One region of the Streptomyces sp. CG4 genome, then DNA from elsewhere that is predicted to be linked to it. Evidence: predicted binding sites of a transcription regulator. Region 1 holds the regulator's gene; the other holds the start of a gene.
The links. The regulator HspR, encoded in region 1, represses chaperone genes until heat shock. The targets are predictions, from matches to a motif close to TTGAGNNNNNNNNNCTCAA.

Region 1 (3,408 bases):
TGGTGGCCCAGCTGGACCAGGTGCGCACGGCGTTGAACGAGCGCACGTTGGACCTCCAGCGCCTCCAGGCCGAGTACCAGAACTACCGCCGCCGCGTCGAGCGCGACCGGATCGCGGTCAAGGAGATCGCCATCGCGAACCTCCTGACCGAGCTCCTTCCGGTGCTCGACGACATCGGCCGCGCACGGGAACACGGCGAACTGGTCGGCGGCTTCAAGTCGGTGGGCGAGTCGATGGAGACCGTCGCGGCGAAGATGGGCCTGCAGCAGTTCGGCAAGGAGGGCGAGCCCTTCGACCCGACCATCCACGAAGCCCTGATGCATTCGTACGCGCCGGACGTCACCGAGACGACCTGCGTGGCCATCCTGCAGCCCGGGTATCGCATCGGCGAGCGCACCATCCGCCCCGCGCGGGTGGCCGTCGCCGAGCCGCAGCCCGGCGCACAGACGGTCAAGGCCGAGGGCGCCGAGGAGACCACCGAGGCGAAGCAGGCCGGCTCCGCCAACTCCACCGGCTCCGCCAACTCCACCGGTTCCACCGGTTCCACCGACGACAAGGAGAACGGTGGCCCGGACGAGGGCTGACGACCACACTGAGGGGAACTCCGGAAAGGGGGTACGTCGAGGATGAGCACCAAGGACTTCATCGAGAAGGACTACTACAAGGTCCTCGGCGTCCCCAAGGACGCCACCGAGGCCGAGATCAAGAAGGCGTACCGGAAGCTCGCCCGCGAGTTCCACCCGGACGCCAACAAGGGCAACACCAAGGCCGAGGAGCGCTTCAAGGAGATCTCCGAGGCGAACGACATACTCGGCGACCCCAAGAAGCGCAAGGAATACGACGACGCGCGCGCCCTGTTCGGCAACGGCGGCTTCCGCCCCGGGCCGGGCGCCGGCGGTTCCTTCAACTTCGACCTGGGCGACCTCTTCGGAGGCGGTGGGACCACCCAGGGCGGAGGCTTCGGCGGCGGCATCGGTGACGTCTTCGGGGGGCTGTTCAACCGCGGCGGCACCACCGGCACGCGGACCCAGCCGAGGCGCGGCCAGGACATCGAGTCCGAGGTCACGCTGAGCTTCACGGAGGCCATCGAGGGCGCCACGGTGCCGCTTCGGATGTCCTCCCAGGCGCCCTGCAAGGCCTGCTCGGGCACCGGCGACAAGAACGGCACACCGCGCGTGTGCCCGACCTGCGTCGGCACCGGGCAGGTCGCCCGGGGCTCGGGCGGCGGCTTCTCGCTCACCGACCCCTGCCCCGACTGCAAGGGCCGCGGTCTGATCGCCGAGCACGCCTGCCCGGAGTGCAAGGGCAGCGGCCGCGCGAAGTCCTCGCGCACGATGCAGGTCCGCATCCCGGCGGGCGTCACCGACGGGCAGCGGATCCGGCTGCGCGGCAAGGGCGCGCCCGGCGAGCGGGGCGGCCCGGCGGGCGACCTGTACGTGGTCGTGCACGTCGGCGAGCACCCGGTGTTCGGCCGCAAGGGCGACAACCTCACGGTGACCGTCCCGGTGACGTTCGCCGAGGCGGCCCTCGGCGGCGAGGTCCGGGTGCCGACCCTCGGCGGCCCGCCCGTCACCCTGAAGCTGCCGCCCGGCACACCCAACGGCCGGACGATGCGCGCCCGCGGCAAGGGCGCGGTCCGCAAGGACGGCACCCGCGGCGATCTGCTGGTCACCGTCGAGGTGTGTGTTCCCAAGGACGTGTCGGGGAAGGCTCGTGACGCGCTCGAGGCGTATCGCGAGGCGACCGCGGGTGAGGATCCGCGGGCGGACCTGTTCGAGGCCGCGAAGGGAGACTGAAAGAGATGGACGGCCGTCGACGTAATCCGTATGAACTGACCGAGGAGACCCCGGTCTACGTCATCTCGGTGGCGGCCCAGCTCTCCGGACTCCACCCGCAGACGCTGCGCCAGTACGACCGGCTGGGCCTGGTCTCCCCGGACCGCACCGCGGGCCGGGGCCGGCGCTACTCGGCCCGTGACATCGAACTGCTGCGTACCGTCCAGCAGTTGTCGCAGGACGAGGGCATCAACCTGGCCGGCATCAAGCGCATCATCGAACTGGAGAACCAGGTCGCCGCCCTGCAGTCCCGCGTCGCGGAGCTGGAGGCGGCCCTGGACGGCGCGGCGGCCGCGATGCAGCAGCGCGAGGCCGCCGTCCACGCCTCCTACCGCCGCGACCTGGTCCCGTACCAGGAGGTCCAGCAGACCAGCGCGCTGGTGGTGTGGCGGCCCAAGCGGCAGCAGGACTGAACAGCGCCGGGACGCACACGGCGAGGGGCCGGGAGGAACGATCCTTCCGGCCCCTCGCCGTATCCGGCGCCGGCCGGGGAGCACCGTGGGTCAGCCGGGGAGCAGCTCGCCGGCCAGTTCCGTCGCGATCATCCACATCGGCCGGGCGCCGGTGCCGAACGCGGCGGCCGGGGCGTATCCGAGGGCCGCGTCCGTGGCGTCGGGCCGCGCCCCTTCGCGCCACACGGCGGACACCCGTCCGTCGCCCTCGCAGCGGAGATCCCCGAGACGCTCTCCGTCGCGCGACAGCCGGCTGCCGGGGACCGAGTCCGGCACCAGCCGCCAGTGGCGGCCCGCGTGCCGTACGTCGACGCGGTACGACCGCCGGGTCAGCCGTCCCCGGGCGGGCGCCACGACCGCCCGCGCACCGTCGACGGTCAGCGCCACCCGGGGCAGTGGCCGGTCGGATCCATTCGGTCTCCTCTTCGCACAGGTGAAGATATCGGTGGGCGACGTGCCCTTTCGGTGATCATGACGCGCCGGGGGCCGAGTCGGTTGTGCCGATTTTTGCCGGCCCATGAACTCCCTTTGAATGGAGGGTCCGTAAAGAGCATTTGGAGGGGATTCCGCTCGGCCTTCACAGAGTCAGCCGTGCGTGGTGTTGCGGACTCGTTAAGTAGTTCCGCTTGACGCCGGGTGTGGCCGCCGCGTTGTCTTTTCAGACACCTGGGTCGTATAGCAGCCCTACGTCCGGAACGCACCTGAAGTGAGCCCTCGAATGCGTCGTATCGCCATATCCGTGGTCGCGTCCACGATGACCCTCTCGCTCGCCGGCTGTGGGGTGCTGAACGCGACGGGGGCCGGCGGGGACGCGAGCCCGAGCAAGGGCAACGACCTCACCGTGGGCCTGCTGCTGCCGGAGAAGGCCAACACCCGTTACGACAAGTTCGACTTCCCCATCATCAAGCGCAAGGTGGCCGAACTCACCGGCCAGAAGGGGACGGTCGAGTACGCGAATGCGAACGCCGACGCCTCCCAGCAGGCCTCGCAGCTGCAGAAGATGATCGACGAGAAGGTCGACGTCATTCTGCTCGACGCCGTCGACTCGCACGCGATCGCCGCCGAGGTGAAGAAGGCCAAGGACGCGGGCATTCCGGTCATCGCCTACGACCGTCTCGCCG
Region 2 (3,408 bases), 1.2 Mb from region 1:
ATCGCCGAGCGCGGCGGCGGACACCTCGGCCAGTGGCCCGTCCCGGTGCCAGCCGACGACGGCCGGCTCCCGCTCGACCACGGTGATCCGCCCCCACCTGGGGTCGGCCGCGGCATGTGCGAGTGAGAATCCCACGCCCAGGCCGCCGATCAGCACGGTCGGCTCCGGGCGGCCGTCCAGCGCGTCGTACGCGGCGTCGACCAGCAGCCGTTCCGAGCGGCCGTCGGAGGTGTCCATCAGGAAACAGCCGTTGGCGATGATCTGCAAGAGCACTCCGTGTCGGCGCAGCACCACCTCGCCATAGGGGCCGTCGCGCCGGTCGAGGACCTCGGGGGAGTCGTACACGGCAGTCATGCCCCCATCCTGCTTGAACGAGTCCTGTCGTTCATGGGAATTGCGGATGGCGGCACGGCGGCTCGCACGTAGTTTTGTGAGTAGGGCATGTGTTTGGGTGGTTTGTACGGGGCATGGACGTCGGCGGAGCGTGAGAGGTTGCTGTGAATCCGCTCTCGCGTGGCGTCGGTCATAGACAGCGGGCCCCGGAACCCGAAGGGTTGGGCGCGACGGAAGGAGTCCCGCAACGTGGAACGGACCGTGACGGGCCCAGCGGCGGCCGCGACGCCACCCCTGGGGGGCCTGCCCATGTCCGACGGCACCGCCGTCGTCCCGGCCCCCGTGCTCGCCGATCTGCTGGACGGCATGCCGCGCCAGCGGCACGCCACGGCGCCCGCTCCCGTCCCCGTTGCGGACCTCGTCGTCGTCCCGGTCTCCGTCTCCGTCCCCGCCCCCGTCTCCGTCGGGGCGCGCCAGGCCGTACGGATCCCGCGCGTCTGGCGGCTGCTGCCCACTCCGGTCGGCACCCCGTTCACCTTCGTCTACATGGCCGTCCTGGCCGTCACCTCGGTGATCGCGGCCGTGGCGGCCCCCACTCTGATGGACGCCCTCTACCAGGCCTCCAGCACGGACGTGGCCCACCTGGTGCGCTCCCCCGTGGTGGTGCTGCTGGCGAGTGCGCTGTGGATCGCGGGCGGCATCCTGTCGCCGTACTCGCTCGCGTTCGTGCTGGTGCTCACCGCGCTGGAGCGGCGCATAGGCGGCGCGCGGACCGCCTGCGTCTTCCTGGCGGGCCACGTCCTGGCCACCCTCGCCACCGAGATCCCCGTGGGCCTGGCCGTCCTGTTCGGCCACCTCCCCACCACCTCACTGCACCGCCTCGACTACGGCATCAGCTTCGGCGTGGCCGCCAGCATCGGCTCCCTGTGCGGCATCCTCCGCCCCTGGCTCGGCTGGCCCGTCCTCGGCCTGATGGGCTCGCTGCTCGTGAGCGACCTGATCGAGTTCGCGGACCCGATGACGGACTGGGGCCACCTCATCGCCTTGACGATCGGCGTGTCGACCTGGCCTCTGGTCCGCCGCTGGGCGCAGCCGGCCTCGGCCTGAGAAGCAGCCCCCACTCTCGGGCGCAACTCCCGGGCACCCCTTGGCTACAAGTGATCGCTCACAGCGAACAACCCCCGGGAACACCAGCCCATCCCCAGCGGTTGAGTCGGCATAGCTCAACTTGACTGCCGAAGGGGAGATCATGGCTACTGAGTCCACGGCGTTCACGCTCGTACTGCCCGTGCTGCCGCTCGACGACGAGGTCGTGCTGCCCGGCATGGTGGTTCCGCTGGACCTGAGCGATGCCGACGTACGCGCCGCGGTGGAGGCCGCACAGGCCGCCGCCCGGTCGGAGCCGGGCAAGCCCAGGGTGCTGCTGGTGCCACGCATCGACGGCACGTACGCCAAGACCGGTGTGCTGGGCACGGTCGAGCAGGTCGGCCGGCTGGCCGACGGTGACCCGGGGGCTCTGATCCGCGGCCGGAGCCGGGTGCGGATCGGCGCCGGCACCACCGGTCCCGGCGCGGCCCTGTGGGTCGAGGGCGCGCGCATCGACGAGAGCGTGCCGGACCCGCTGCCGGGCCAGGTCGCGGACCTCGTCAAGGAGTACAAGGCGCTCGCCACCACCTGGTTGAAGAAGCGCGGCGCCTGGCAGGTCGTGGACCGCGTCCAGGCCATCGAGGGAGTCTCCGCGCTCGCCGACAACTCCGGATACTCGCCGTTCCTCACCACCGAGCAGAAGGTGGAACTGCTGGAGACCGCCGACCCGGTGGCCCGGCTGGGGCTCGCCACGCGGCAGCTCCGCGAGCACCTCGCCGAGCAGGACGTGGCCGAGACCATCGCCAAGGACGTCCAGGAGGGCGTCGACAAGCAGCAGCGCGAGTTCCTGCTCCGCCGCCAGCTGGAGGCCGTCCGCAAGGAACTGCGCGAGCTGAACGGCGAGCAGGACGGCGAGGAGTCCGACGACTACCGCGCCCGCGTGGAGGCCGCCGACCTGCCGGACAAGGTCCGCGAGGCCGCGCTCAAGGAGGTCGACAAGCTGGAGCGGTCCAGCGACCAGTCCCCGGAGGGCTCCTGGATCCGCACCTGGCTGGACACGGTGCTCGAAATGCCGTGGAACGAGCGGACCGAGGACGTGTACGACATCCAGGGCGCCAAGGCGATCCTGGACGCCGAGCACGCCGGCCTGGAGGACGTGAAGGCGCGCATCACCGAGTACCTCGCGGTGCGCAAGCGCCGTGGCGACCGTGGCCTGGGCGTCATCGGCGGCCGGCGCGGCGGTGCCGTCCTGGCCCTCGTCGGCCCGCCCGGCGTCGGCAAGACCTCGCTCGGCGAGTCCGTCGCGCACGCGATGGGCCGCAAGTTCGTCCGTGTCGCCCTCGGCGGCGTCCGGGACGAGGCCGAGATCCGCGGCCACCGCCGTACGTACGTCGGTGCGCTGCCCGGCCGGATCGTGCGGGCCGTCAAGGAGGCCGGGTCGATGAACCCGGTGGTCCTGCTGGACGAGATCGACAAGGTGGGCTCGGACTACCGGGGCGACCCGGCCGCCGCCCTGCTCGAAGTCCTGGACCCGGCGCAGAACCACACCTTCCGGGACCACTACCTGGAGGTCGAACTCGACCTGTCGGACGTGGTCTTCCTGGCCACGGCCAACGTCCTGGAGGCCATCCCGGAGGCGCTCGCCGACCGGATGGAGATCGTCCGGCTGGACGGCTACACCGAGGACGAGAAGGTCGTCATCGCCCGCGACCACCTGCTCCCGCGCCAGCTGGAGCGGGCGGGACTCGGCGAGGACGAGGTCACCATCGACGAGGGCGCGCTGCGCAAGCTCGCCGGCGAGTACACCCGCGAGGCGGGCGTGCGCACCCTGGAGCGGTCCATCGCCCGCCTGCTCCGCAAGGTCGCGGCCCAGCACGAACTCGGCGAGCGGGAGCTGCCGTTCACCGTCCGGGACCAGGATCTGCGCGGCCTGATCGGGCGCCCGCACCATGTGCCCGAGTCCGCCCAGGACCCGGCCGAGCGGCGTAC

Region 2: a site for HspR is predicted at 1,542-1,560, ahead of lon (endopeptidase La). Genes of this name have one in related genera too.

What each region holds. Positions count from the first base shown of each region.
Region 1 covers NZ_CP163525.1:4,569,037-4,572,444, reverse strand. The annotation lists gene grpE (nucleotide exchange factor GrpE) at 1-584, shown strand, start outside; gene dnaJ (molecular chaperone DnaJ) at 627-1,796, shown strand; gene AB5L52_RS20765 (heat shock protein transcriptional repressor HspR) at 1,802-2,248, shown strand; gene AB5L52_RS20760 (hypothetical protein) at 2,339-2,674, opposite strand; gene AB5L52_RS20755 (substrate-binding domain-containing protein) at 3,006-3,408, shown strand, end outside.
Region 2 covers NZ_CP163525.1:3,325,800-3,329,207, reverse strand. The annotation lists gene AB5L52_RS14960 (spermidine synthase) at 1-354, opposite strand, end outside; gene AB5L52_RS14955 (rhomboid-like protein) at 583-1,440, shown strand; gene lon (endopeptidase La) at 1,583-3,408, shown strand, end outside.